2 regions of the Streptomyces sp. NPDC053431 genome follow, and region 2 is predicted to be linked to the other one. Evidence: riboswitches for the same ligand, from Rfam matches in the RefSeq annotation. Region 2 holds a riboswitch; the other holds the start of a gene.
What was found. Region 2 has a riboswitch for S-adenosylmethionine ahead of ACIGXE_RS03975 (aminotransferase class V-fold PLP-dependent enzyme). Riboswitches for the same ligand answer to the same signal wherever they lie in the genome.

Region 1 (6,621 bases), on a different contig from region 2:
ACGCCAATGATTAGCACTCGCCCTAGGAGAGTGCAAGCGACTCCCGCAGATCGAGCACCCCTGGCGCCTCCCGCTCCGGGCCCGCTCCGGGCCCGTACGGGAACGCGCGAGGGGCCCGCATCCCGGTCAGGATGCGGGCCCCTCGACGGAAGTGCGTCGGTGGCCGATCGCGCCGCGCTCAGACGGCGAGCTTGACCATGTCCGCCTGCGGACCCTTCTGGCCCTGCGAGATCTCGAACTCGACCCGCTGACCCTCTTCGAGGGTGCGGTATCCGTCCATCTGGATCGCGCTGTAGTGGACGAAAACATCCGCACCACCGTCGACCGCGATGAAGCCGTAGCCCTTCTCCGCGTTGAACCACTTGACGGTGCCCTGAGCCATGCCTAACTCCCCTATTACTGGCCCTTGCGCGGGCCCGCACTTCGCGGACCCGGGTCAGACCCTGCGCCGGAACGCGTCGACCGCGGCTGAATGTATCTGCCCAACTGCCCTCTGCAACAGGTCAATCGGACGAGAATTCTGGGCACGCCGGAAAGGGGAATTGGGGAGAATCCCCGGAATTACGGGGCAAGTCGGGCCCGGCAAAACGCGCAGAAGGTGCACAAGGCACGGGCACTTTGGCTGCTTCTTGTCGGGCGCAGACGCATTCTCATATGCGCCTGGCATGAGCAGCGGAGGGGACTTCCCCAACTCTACCGCGCTCAACCATGCAGAATTGCCCCCTCCGCTTTCTCTCGCGGAAGGGGCAATTCAGTACCGACGGGTAGGGTTCGACCGCCTACGGCTCAGCAGCCGCCGGCGACGGCCGGGATGATGGAGACGCCGGCGCCGTCCGGCGTCACGGTCTCCAGGCCCTGCTCGAAGCGCACGTCGTCGTCGTTCACGTACACGTTGACGAAGCGGCGCAGCTTGCCCTGGTCGTCGAGGACGCGGGCCGCGATGCCCGTGTGGTTCTTCTCCAGGTCGGCGATGACCTCGGCGAGGGTCGCGCCCTCGGCGGGCACCTCGGCCTGGCCACCGGTGTAGGTGCGGAGGATGGTGGGGATGCGGACGTTCACGGCCATGTGTTCACGAACCTTTCAGTGGGCCAGGCCGGCGTCGCGGAACGCGTCGAGGCTCGGGCGGATGGTGGCGGTCGCCTGGGAGGTGTCGGCCACCGCGTCCAGGGTCTTGAGGCCGTCACCGGTGTTCAGGACGACGGTGGTGCGGCTCGGGTCGAGCAGACCGTTCTCGACCAGCTTCCTCGTCACGCCGACGGTCACACCGCCGGCGGTCTCGGCGAAGATGCCCTCGGTGCGGGCGAGGATCTTGATGGCGTCGACGACCTGCTCGTCGTTCACGTCCTCCACGGCACCGCCGGTGCGGCGGGCGATGTCGAGGACGTACGGGCCGTCGGCCGGGTTGCCGATCGCCAGCGACTTGGCGATGGTGTTCGGCTTCTGCGGGCGCACCACGTCGTGGCCGGCCTTGAAGGCGGCGGAGACCGGGGAGCAGCCCTCGGCCTGGGCGCCGAAGATCTTGTACGGCTTGTCCTCGACCAGGCCCAGCTTGATGAGCTCCTGCAGACCCTTGTCGATCTTGGTGAGCTGGGAGCCGGAGGCGATCGGGATGACGAGCTGGTCCGGGATGACCCAGCCGAGCTGCTCGCAGATCTCGTACGCGAGCGTCTTGGAGCCCTCGCCGTAGTACGGACGCAGGTTGACGTTCACGAAGCCCCAGCCCTCGCCGAGCGGGTCGCCGATGAGCTCCGAGCAGAAGCGGTTGACGTCGTCGTAGTTGCCCTCGATGGCGACCAGGTCGCCGCCGTAGACACCGGCCATGACGACCTTGCCCTGCTCCAGGTCGTGCGGGATGAACACGCAGGAGCGGAAGCCGGCCCGGGCGGCGGCGGCGCCGACGGCGCCGGCCAGGTTGCCGGTGGAGGAGCAGGAGAGGGTGGTGAAGCCGAAGGCGCGGGCGGCCTCGATGGCCTGGGCGACGACCCGGTCCTTGAAGGAGTGGGTCGGGTTGCCGGAGTCGTCCTTGACGAAGAGCTTGCCGGGCTCGACACCGATCTCGCGGGCGAGGTTGTCGGCCTGGACGAGCTTGGTCCAGCCGGGGTTCAGGTTGGGCTTCTCGGCGACGTCGGCCGGGACCGGCAGCAGCGGGGCGTAGCGCCAGATGTTGGCGGGGCCGGCCTCGATCTGCTTGCGCAGCGCCTCGGGGTCACCGGTGGGCAGGTCGTACGCGACCTCGAGGGGGCCGAAACACAGCTCACAGGCGAAGATCGGGCCGAGCGCGAAGGTCTCGCCGCATTCGCGGCAGGAGAGTCCGGAAGCGGGACCGAGATCGACGGTGGTTCCGGGTGCGACAGTCTGTACAGCCATGGAGGCGAGGCCCTTTCTCCTCATCTTCCTCATGACGCATTTCGCCATGAGACGGATTTGGCACCTTCCCTAGCCGGGGACCTCGCGCAGAAAAGCTGCGTCCGTCAGGGCTCCACCTGGGGTGGTGGCCGAAGACGGGTGGACGAGAACCGACTGGAGGGTTGCCGGGGCTTCAACGGGCCGTTTCCCTCTGCCCCTCTGGATGAGCGGTATTCGGTTGTGAGACGCGGTCGGCACCCCGACATGCATCGGGCATCCGCGTTGTTCAAGACTGTAACCGAAGGCTTCCGAGGGGGAGACGGTCGTCCGATCCGCGAGATGGAGATCACGTTGCTGGAAGAAGTGGAGCGCTGGCTGACCCGGCGGTCCTGGTCCGTGGCCGACCGTCCGCTGGAGCGGATCCTCGCCGCCAAACGGGGGACGACGGTCAGCGTCGTGCTGCCCGCGCTCGACGAGGAGGCGACGGTCGGCGCGATCGTCTCCGTGATCCGTCGCGAGCTGATGACGCCGGCGGTGCCGCTGGTGGACGAGCTGGTGGTCATCGACTCGGGCTCGACCGACCGTACGGCCGAGGTGGCCGCGGCCGCGGGCGCGCGGGTGGTGGCGCGGGACGACATCCTGCCCCGGATACCCGCGGTGCCGGGCAAGGGGGAGGTCCTGTGGCGGTCACTGATGGTGACCGGCGGGGACGTGGTCTGCTTCGTGGACGCGGACCTACGGGACTTCTCGGCGGAGTTCGTGACGGGGATCGTGGGGCCGCTGCTCACCGACCCGGACGTGGACCTCGTGAAGGCGATGTACGACCGCCCGCTCGGCGACGCCCCAGGTCAGGGCGGCCGGGTGACGGAGCTGGTGGCCCGGCCGCTGCTGAATCTGCACTGGCCGCGGCTCGCCGGGTTCGTCCAGCCGCTGGGCGGCGAGTACGCGGCGCGCCGCTCGCTCCTGGAGCGCCTGCCCTTCCCGGTCGGTTACGGAGTGGAACTGGGCCTTCTCGTGGACGCGCTGCACACGGTCGGACTGGACGCGCTCGCACAGGTGGACGTAGGGGTGCGCAAGCACCGGCACCAGGACGGCCAGGCGCTCGGCCGGATGGCGGCGGCGATCTACCGGACGGCCCAGCTGCGGCTCTCGCGCGGCCATCTGGTGCGGCCGTGGCTCACCCAGTTCGAGCGCGGGGAGGACGGCTTCACGCCGCACACGTACGCGGTGGACACGGAGGAGCGGCCCCCGATGGCGGAGATCGCGGAGTACGCGGAGCGCCGCCGGGTGGCGTGAACCCCTGGGAGCGCGGCGGCATGCCCCCTGGGGCGCGGTGGCGAGGCCCCCGGGCACGGTGGCACGACTCCCGGGCGCGGTGGCGACCCCGGGCGTGGTGGCGTCGCCCCCGGGGCGTGGTGGGCGGGCGGCGCGAACCGCGCGGCTCGAATCCGTACGTTTGAGCGTTTACCGGACGGGCTAGGTTCGCCGTATGGCTTCTGTCCTCGTGGCATCGAACCGCGGCCCGGTCTCGTACACCGTGCGTGACGACGGCGCCCTGGACACCCGTCGGGGTGGCGGCGGGCTCGTCTCGGGCCTCAGCGCCGTCTCGTCGGAGGGCGCGGCGGAGGACAGCGTCTGGGTGTGCGCGGCGCTGAGCGACGGCGACCGCGAGGCGGTGCGGCGCGGGGTGTCCGAGCCGGGCGTCCGGATGCTGGACATCGACCCGGAGGTGTACGCGGACGCGTACAACGGCATCGCGAACTCGGTGCTGTGGTTCCTGCACCACCATCTCTACGACATCCCGCGCGAACCCGTCTTCGACGCGGACTTCCGCCGCCGGTGGGAGTCGTACCGGGCCTACAACCGCGCCTTCGCCGAGGCCCTCGCCGCGGCCGCCGACGAGGGCGCGGCGGTGCTCGTGCAGGACTACCACCTGGCCCTGGTGCCGGGGCAGCTGCGCGCGCTGCGCCCCGACCTGCGGATCGCGCACTTCACCCACACGCCGTGGGCCTCGCCGCAGTACCTGGGGATGCTCCCGGACGACATCCACCACGAGCTGGTGGAGGGCATGGTCGGCGCCGACCAGGTCGGCTTCCACACCCACGCCTGGGCGTCCGCCTTCCTCGCCGACCCGCTCGTCGAGCGCGCGGCCGACGGCACCCGGGTGACCGTCCACCCCCTCGGCGTGGACGCCGGGGAACTGCGCGCGCTGGCCCGGCGGCCGGAGGTCGAGGAACGGCTGGCGGCCCTCCGGGCCGAGGTCGGCGAGGGGCGGAAGACCATCGTCCGGGTGGACCGCACCGAGCTGTCCAAGAACATCCTGCGCGGCCTGCTCGCCTACCGGGAGCTCCTCACCACCCGCCCCGAGTGGCGGGGCCGCGTCGTGCACCTCGCCTCCGCCTACCCCTCGCGGCAGGACCTGGAGGTCTACCGCACGTACACGGCCTCGGTCCGGGCGCTCGCGGAGCGGATCAACGAGGAGTTCGGCACGCCGGACTGGCAGCCCGTCCTGGTCTCCGTGCAGGACGACTTCACCCGCTCGCTGGCCGCGTACCGGATGGCCGACGTGGCCCTGGTCAACCCGGTCCGTGACGGGATGAACCTGGTCGCCAAGGAGATCCCGGTGGTCTCCGACGAGGGCTGCGCCCTGGTCCTGTCGCGGGAGGCGGGCGCGTACGAGGAGCTGCGCGCGGACGCCCTCACGGTGAACCCGTACGACGTGACGGGCACCGCCGAGGCCCTCCACGAGGCCCTCTCGATGCCGGCCCCGGAGCGCGCCGACCGCACGAAGCGGCTCGCGGCGGCGGCGACGGCCCTGCCGCCGCAGCGCTGGTTCCTGGACCAGCTGGAGGCGCTGAGGGCGCTTCCGTAGCCTCCCCCGCGCCGGGGCGCCGCCGACGTCGGCGTGACGCCGCCGCGACGTCCGCATGACGTCGTCGATCAGGCGTCCCCCTGCCCCTCCCCTACTGCTCCCCTCTATCCGGCGAGAAAATCTTCGGGATCTCCCCCTCCTCCCGACCGGTCTTTCCGTGCCAGACTCTGCGCCGATCGTTCCCCCAGGCGATCCGTTCACCCCCAACGGAACCACGCGCACCATGCGTTGTACGCATGCGAGCGAAGGGATCGCACGACGTGAAAAAGATTGTCGTGGGCATGACTCTAGGGTCGGCGCTCACCGCACTCCTCGCCGCAGGCCTCACCCCCGCCGCGGCACAGGAAGCCCGGGACGGCAGCGCCGGCGCCACCACGGCGCCCCGCGCGGACAACCGCCCCGGCCCCCTCACCAAGCAGCGCACCGAGCTGCGCGAGAAGGCGATCGACCTGGTCGCCAAGGGCAAGGCGAAGGCGAACGCCCGCGGCGTCGTCGAGGTCGCCCCCGGCAAGTTCGCCGAGACGACGACCACGACCGCCGTCCGCCAGGAGAAGATCCTCACGATCCTCTCCGAGTTCGGCGACCAGAGCATGGGCAAGTACGGCAGCGTCCCCGGACCGCTGCACAACCAGATCCCCCAGCCGGACCGGAGCGTCGACAACTCCAACGCCTGGACCGCCGACTTCTCCAAGGCCCACTACGAGGACCTGTTCAACGGCACCGGCGAGTCGATGAAGACCTTCTACGAGAAGCTCTCCAGCGGCCGCTACTCCGTGAGCAACACCGTCGAGGACTGGGTCAAGGTCCCCTACAACGCCTCCCGCTACGGCGACAACGCCGTCGAGGACACCGGCGGCTCCTGGGCCTTCATCCAGGACACCGGCGACGCGTGGTGGAACGCCCAGATCGCCGCCGGCAAGACCCCGGCCGAGATCGACGCGTACCTCGCGCAGTTCGACGTCTGGGACCGCAACGACTGGGACCACGACGGCAACTTCGACGAGCCCGACGGCTACATCGACCACTTCCAGGCCGTCCACGCCGGCATGGGCGAGGACGCGGGCGGCGGCGCGCAGGGCGAGGACGCCATCTGGTCGCACCGCTGGTACGTCAACGGCGACGACTTCGGCCTCACCGGCCCGGACGTCTCCGGCACCCAGAACAAGGCGGGCGGCGCCCGCATCGGACAGTCGAAGTACTGGCTCGGCGACTACACCACCGAGGGCGAGAACGGCGGCCTCGGCGTCTTCTGCCACGAGTTCGGCCACGACCTCGGCCTGCCGGACTACTACGACACCGACGGCGGCGAGAACTCCACCGCCTTCTGGACCCTCATGAGCTCCGGCTCCTGGCTCGGCCACGGCGCCGCCGCCAACGAGGGCATCGGCACCCACCCGGGCCTC
Region 2 (6,621 bases):
CGATCTCCCTGTACGAGCAGCAGACGCACCACGTGCTCTGCCCGTGCCACCAGTCCACCTTCGACCTGTCCGACGGCGCCCGCGTCATCTTCGGCCCGGCCGGCCACGCCCTCCCGCAGCTGCGGATCGGCGTGAACGACAAGGGCTTCCTGGAGGCGCACGGCGACTTCGAAGAGCCCGTCGGTCCTGCTTTCTGGGAGCGCGGATGAGCACTGTGACCAATACGCAGAAGAAGGCGCCCGCCGGTGAGCGGATCGCCGACTGGGCCGACGGTCGCCTGGGGATCTACACGCTGGCCAAGGCCAACATGCGGAAGATCTTCCCGGACCACTGGTCCTTCATGCTGGGCGAGGTCTGCCTCTACAGCTTCCTCATCATCATCCTGACGGGCGTCTACCTGACGTTGTTCTTCCACCCGTCGATGAACGAGGTGGAGTACGCCGGACCGTACGTCCCGCTCCAGGGACAGCTGATGTCCGAGGCGTTCAACTCGACCATGCACATCTCCTTCGAGGTGCGCGGTGGTCTGCTCATCCGGCAGATCCACCACTGGGCGGCGCTGATCTTCCTCGCCGGCATGTTCGTGCACATGATGCGCGTGTTCTTCACCGGCGCGTTCCGCAAGCCGCGTGAGATCAACTGGCTGTTCGGCTTCCTGCTGTTCTTCCTGGGCATGTTCACCGGCTTCACCGGTTACTCGCTCCCGGACGACCTGCTCTCCGGCACCGGTGTGCGCTTCATGCAGGGCGCGATCCTGTCCGTCCCGATCGTCGGCACCTACCTGTCGATGTTCCTGTTCGGCGGGGAGTTCCCCGGCGGCGACTTCGTCGCCCGGTTCTACTCGGCGCACGTGCTGCTGCTCCCGGGCATCATGCTCGGCCTCGTGGTCGCGCACCTCATCCTGGTGTTCGTCCACAAGCACACGCACTTCGAGGGCCCCGGCCGTACGAACAAGAACGTCGTCGGCATGCCGCTGCTGCCGGTGTACATGGCCAAGGCAGGAGGCTTCTTCTTCCTGGTCTTCGGTCTCATCGCGATCATCGCGGCCCTCGCCTCGATCAACCCGATCTGGGCGATCGGCCCGTACCGCCCGGACCAGGTGTCCACCGGCGCCCAGCCCGACTGGTACATGGGCTTCGCCGAGGGTCTGATCCGTGTCATGCCGGGCTGGGAGATCAACCTGTGGGGCCACACGCTGGTCCTCGGCGTGATGATCCCGCTGGCGATCTTCCCGGCGGTCCTCGCGGCCATCGCGGTCTACCCGTTCATCGAGTCCTGGATCACGGGCGACAAGCGCGAGCACCACATCGCGCAGCGCCCGCGCAACGCTCCGACGCGCACCGCCTTCGGTGTCGCCTGGATCACCGCGTACATGATCATGCTCGTGGGTGGTGGAAACGACCTCTGGGCGACGCACTTCCACCTGTCGCTGAACTCGATCACCTGGTTCGTCCGGATCTTCTTCTTCGTCGGACCGGTCATCGCGTTCATCGTCACCAAGCGGATCTGCCTCGGCCTGCAGCGCCGGGACAAGGACAAGGTGCTGCACGGGCGCGAGTCCGGCATCATCAAGCGCCTGCCGCACGGTGAGTTCGTCGAGGTGCACCAGCCGCTCAGCCAGGGCGAGCGGCACCGGCTCACGGCGCACGAGCAGTACGAGCCGGCCGAGCTGCCGCCGGCCGTCGACGAGAACGGCGTGGAGCGCAAGATCGGCCGTATGGAGAAGCTCCGGGTCAAGCTCAACAAGGGCTACTACGGCGCGGACAACCAGATCGCCAAGCCCACGGTCGAGGAGTACAAGGAGATCCAGAGCGGCCACGGCCACCACTGATCACCTGCTGACCTCCTGACACAGGTCGCCACGGCGAGAGCCCCGTCCATTCGATGGACGGGGCTCTTTGCCGTTCCCGGAGATCGATAGGGTGGGAGGCAACCCTTGAGGTCCGTGTCTACACATCTGGAGCGACCATGAGCGCTGTGAACCCCGCTGGAGGCGACACCGCGGCGGGCCGCTCCTGGCCCGTCCTCCTGAACGGGCTGCTCGACGGCCGGAACCTGTCCGCCGACGACACGGCCTGGGCGATGGACCTGATCATGCGCGGCGAGGCGACCGACGCGCAGATCGCCGGCTTCATGGTGGCCCTGCGGGCCAAGGGCGAGACGGTGGAGGAGATCACCGGTCTCGTCCGGACCATGTACGAGCACGCCAACGTGATCGAGGTGCCCGGCCCGGCCGTCGACATCGTCGGTACCGGCGGCGACGGCGCCAAGACGGTGAACATCTCCACGATGGCGTCCATCGTGGTGGCCGGCACCGGGGTGAAGGTCGTCAAGCACGGCAACCGGGCCGCGTCCTCCGCCTCCGGCTCCTCCGACGTCCTGGAGAAGCTCGGCATCAACCTGCAGCTGACCCCGCAGCGGGTCGCCGAGGTCGCCGAGGAGGCGGGCATCACGATCTGCTTCGCGGTCAAGTTCCACCCGTCGCTGCGGCACGTCGCCGCGGCGCGCGGCCAGCTCGGCATCCGCACCACCTTCAACGTGCTGGGCCCGCTCACCAACCCGGCCAAGGTGCGGGCCCAGGCCGTCGGCGTCGCCGACCCGCGCATGGCGCCGATCGTGGCCGGGGTGCTCGCCGAGCGCGGCAACTCCGCCCTGGTCTTCCGCGGCGACGACGGACTGGACGAGCTGACGACCACCTCGACCTCCCGCGTGTGGGTGGTCCGCGGCGGCACGGTGACCGAGGAGCGCTTCGACCCGCGCGACGTCGGCCTCGAGCTCGTCACCCTGGAGGACCTGCGCGGCGCCGACGCCTCCTACAACGCGGACGTGGCCCGGCGCCTGCTGGCCGGCGAGACCGGACCCGTACGGGACGCGGTGCTGCTCAACGCGGCGGCGGCGCTGACCGCCCTGGAGCCGGGGGAGGGCACCCTGGCGGAGCAGCTGCGCGCGGGCATGGCGAAGGCCGCCGAGTCCATCGACTCGGGCGCCGCCCTGCGGGCCCTGGAGCGGTGGGTGGCCGCCAGCAACGCCTGAGCGTGCCCGCGGGCACAGATGAACGCCGTGTGTCGACCCCGTCCCGGATGCCGGGACGGGGTTGCGGCGTCGTGATCGACTGACATAGGTTCTGTGCCAGGTCATGAGTGACAGCGACAAAGCCCCGGCTGGCTGTCCGGCAACCCTCCGTCCGTGGCGGGGTGCCCCGGGTGAAGACCAGGCCGCATGTGCAGAAGCCTGCGGCAAGCGCGGACCCCTGCGCACAACCCTGGGGTCCTTGGTCCTCTAGGGAGCAGTGTCTCGTGAGCAAGCGAATGCGCTAGGGCCTCCGGCCCCTTTCTCCACCACCACCCGTCCGCGGCGCCCTCTTCGCGCTGCCGCCGCGCGGGCCCCTTCACGCCATTTCGCGCCCCTTTTATGCCGGGAGATACCGTCATGTCCGCACGCCCGAACGCCTCCTCGTCCGTCGCCACCGCCACCGCCGGCTCCGCCGCCGCCGGGACCGCGACCGCCGCCCCCGCCGTCTCCACGACCGCGACCGCGGCCCCCGCCGCCTGCGCCGACTCCGACCCCTGCTGCGACGCCCCGCTGCCGGTCCTCGGCCGGGACGTCACGGTCCCGCTGGTCACCGGCGGCGAGGTCAGCTACGCGGCGCTCGACTACGCGGCCAGCGCCCCGGCGCTCCAGCGCGTGTGGGACGACGTCGCCGCGTACGCCCCGTACTACGGCAGCGTCCACCGCGGCGCCGGGTACCTCTCCCAGCTCTCCACCGACCTCTTCGAGAACAGCCGGACCGCCGTCGCCGAGTTCCTCGACTGCCGCCCCGGCGACCAGGTCGTCTTCACCCGCTCCACCACCGACTCGCTCAACCTGCTCGCCCAGGTGATCCCCGCCGAGTGCCAGGTCTTCGTCTTCGAGACCGAGCACCACGCCTCGCTGCTGCCCTGGCGCGACGCCCGGGTCACCTACCTCGACGCGCCGCGCACCCCGCGCCAGGCCGTCGAGACCCTGGAGCGCGCGCTCGCCGACCGCGACCCCCACGGGCCCGCGCTGGTCTGCGTGACCGGCGCCTCCAACGTCACCGGCGAGCTGTGGCCGGTGCGCGAACTCGCCGCCGCCGCCCATGCGCACGGCGCGCGGATCGTCCTGGACGCCGCCCAGCTGGCGCCCCACCACCCCGTCTCGGTACGGGAGTCGGACGTCGACTGGGTCGCCTTCTCGGGGCACAAGCTGTACGCCCCGTTCGGCTCCGGCGTCCTCGCGGGCCGGGCCGACTGGCTCCAGGACGCGGAGCCTTACCTCGCGGGCGGCGGAGCCTCCCGCAAGGTGGCCCGCCGGGCCGACGGTGGTGTGGACGTGGAGTGGCACACCACCGCGGCCCGGCACGAGGCCGGCTCGCCCAACGTCATCGGCGTCTACGCCATCGCCTCCGCCTGCAGGGCGCTCACCGAGGCCGGCTTCGACCGGCTCGTCGCCCGCGAGCGGCACCTGATCGCGAAGGTCCGGGAGGGTCTGGCCGAGGTCCCGGAGGTGCGGGTGCTCTCGCTCTTCGGCGACGACGCCGAGCGCGTGGGCGTCCTCTCCTTCGTCGTGGCGGGCTGGAACAGCTCCCACTTCGCGGCCGCGCTCTCGGCGGAGTACGGCATCGGCGTCCGCGACGGCCTGTTCTGCGCCCACCCGCTGGTGCGCACCCTGCTCGGCAGCGACCCGCAGGACCAGGGCGAGTGCGGCGCCCCCGAGGCGGCCCCCGGCGAGGGGTCGCTCAACGCCATCCGGGTGAGCTTCGGCGCGGGCACGCCCGACGAGCACGTGGAGCGGTTCGTCGGCGCGGTGAAGGAGCTGGTGCGCGACGGCGCCCGGTGGAAGTACCGCACCGAGGACGGCCGCTGCGTCCCGGACCGCGGCTGATCTGTCCCTCGTACGGGTGAAGCCGGCCTCCCGCGGGGGAGAGGCCGGCTTCGTCGTTCGGTGCGCGGGGCTACGACTCCAGGCCGATGGCGAAGGCCGCGTCCAGGTCGTGCTGGGAATAGGCGCGGAAGGCGACGTGCGTGTCGGTGCCCTCGACGCCCGGGATCTTGGAGATCTGGCCGGGGATGATGTCGGCCAGGTCGTCGTGGCGCCCCACCCGCACCATGGCGATCAGGTCGTAGGTGCCGGTGACCGAGAAGACCTCGCTGACCGAGTCGATCGCGGCGATGGCCTCGGCGATCTCGGGGATCCGGTCCACGCTGGTCTTGATGAGCACGATCGCGGTGATCACGGCTGGCTTTCTCCCTCGGTGGCCGCGGCTGGTGGCTTCACTCTAGCCCGCCCGTCACCCGCCACCACCCTGCCGGCGCATCGCTTCGCGAGCCCCTCCCTTCGCCCGGTAGCGCGCCCAGGCGTAGAGGAACCCGATCCCGAACCCCACGACGTGCGCCAGGTACGCCACCCCCGGTCCCGGCCCCGCCGAGCGCGCGGCCAGCCACTGCAGCACGAACCAGAAGATCAGCACGATCCAGGCCGGGAAGCGCAGAGGCAGGAAGAAGAGGAACGGGAACAGGCTGGTCACCCGGGAGCGCGGGAAGAGGTAGAGGAAGGCGCCGAGCATCCCGGAGATCGCCCCCGAGGCCCCGACCAGGGTCTGTCCGCTGTCGGCGTGGGCCGCCGCGTACCCGAGCAGCGCCAGACAGCCGCAGCCCAGGTAGAACAGGCCGAACGCGGCCGCCCCCATCCGCTCCTCGGCCATCGCGCCGAAGACGTACAGGAACAGCATGTTCCCGAGCAGGTGCAGCCAGCTGCCGTGCACGAAGAGGGCGGTCAGCGGGGTGAGCAGGGTGCGCGGATCGCCCCGCAGGAGGTCCGCCGGGATCACCCCCCAGCGGTGGAAGTACGCGCTCTGCGCCGCGAGCAGGGTGTCGCCCGTGCCGTATCCGGGATTGAGGCCCGACACCGGGCCGGCGGCGAACAGCAGCACGCAGGCGGCGATGAGTCCGTACGTCACGGTCGGCCCGTTCCGGGCGCCCCGCCAGGCGCCGAGGGCCGCGCCCCGCCAGTCGATCATGGACAGATCATGGCGTACCGGGGCCCACCTGGACAGAGTGCCTCGCCGTGACACGGGAGACCCGGGAGGCCGTAGGGTTACGGGCAGTACTCCCGCAGTTCGACGGCGCACCGCGGGCCCGTAAAGCCTCGTACGGAAAGAGGACGGCACGATGACGACGGTTCCCCTGCCGACCGCCGAAACCCGCTGGCGCTGCACTCTCTGCGGCAACCTGACCCGCTTCGACGTGACCCGCTCGTCCAAGGTCGTGGAGTACGTCCATCTGGACCTCGCCGGAGAACCGAAGGTGGAGGAGCGCGAGGTGGTCAGTGAGACCATCGAGTCCGTGCGCTGCCGCTGGTGCAACGCGGTGGACCAGATCGAATTGGTGGACAGGCCCGGCGCCGCTTCCTGAGAAGCGGCCCGGCGAGGGCGACGACAGGGAGAGGGGTGACGGATCGTGGAGCAGCCCGCGCACGGTGATGAGCCGGCGGGCTCGGCAGACGGCGCTGCCGAGGCGCTCGACCGCCCCCTGCCCGAGGCCGTACGACGGAAGGTCGTCGCGCTCGTCGCGGACGCCTTCGGCGGTCTGACGGTCTCCGAGC

Region 1: it holds a riboswitch for S-adenosylmethionine, as region 2 does, so the genes downstream of both, thrC (threonine synthase) here and ACIGXE_RS03975 (aminotransferase class V-fold PLP-dependent enzyme) in region 2, are expected to answer to the same signal.

The regions. Positions count from the first base shown of each region.
Region 1 covers NZ_JBITXX010000017.1:12,903-19,523, forward strand. The annotation lists gene ACIGXE_RS30265 (cold-shock protein) at 179-382, opposite strand; gene ACIGXE_RS30270 (MoaD/ThiS family protein) at 787-1,065, opposite strand; gene thrC (threonine synthase) at 1,081-2,391, opposite strand; SAM riboswitch class I at 2,385-2,576, opposite strand; gene ACIGXE_RS30280 (glucosyl-3-phosphoglycerate synthase) at 2,698-3,642, shown strand; gene ACIGXE_RS30285 (trehalose-6-phosphate synthase) at 3,836-5,218, shown strand; gene ACIGXE_RS30290 (immune inhibitor A domain-containing protein) at 5,479-6,621, shown strand, end outside.
Region 2 covers NZ_JBITXX010000001.1:899,476-906,096, forward strand. The annotation lists gene ACIGXE_RS03960 (Rieske 2Fe-2S domain-containing protein) at 1-209, shown strand, start outside; gene ACIGXE_RS03965 (cytochrome bc complex cytochrome b subunit) at 206-1,831, shown strand; gene trpD (anthranilate phosphoribosyltransferase) at 1,969-3,033, shown strand; SAM riboswitch class IV at 3,133-3,249, shown strand; gene ACIGXE_RS03975 (aminotransferase class V-fold PLP-dependent enzyme) at 3,430-4,902, shown strand; gene ACIGXE_RS03980 (Lrp/AsnC ligand binding domain-containing protein) at 4,973-5,254, opposite strand; gene ACIGXE_RS03985 (rhomboid family intramembrane serine protease) at 5,309-6,037, opposite strand; gene ACIGXE_RS03990 (hypothetical protein) at 6,189-6,431, shown strand; gene ACIGXE_RS03995 (NYN domain-containing protein) at 6,477-6,621, shown strand, end outside.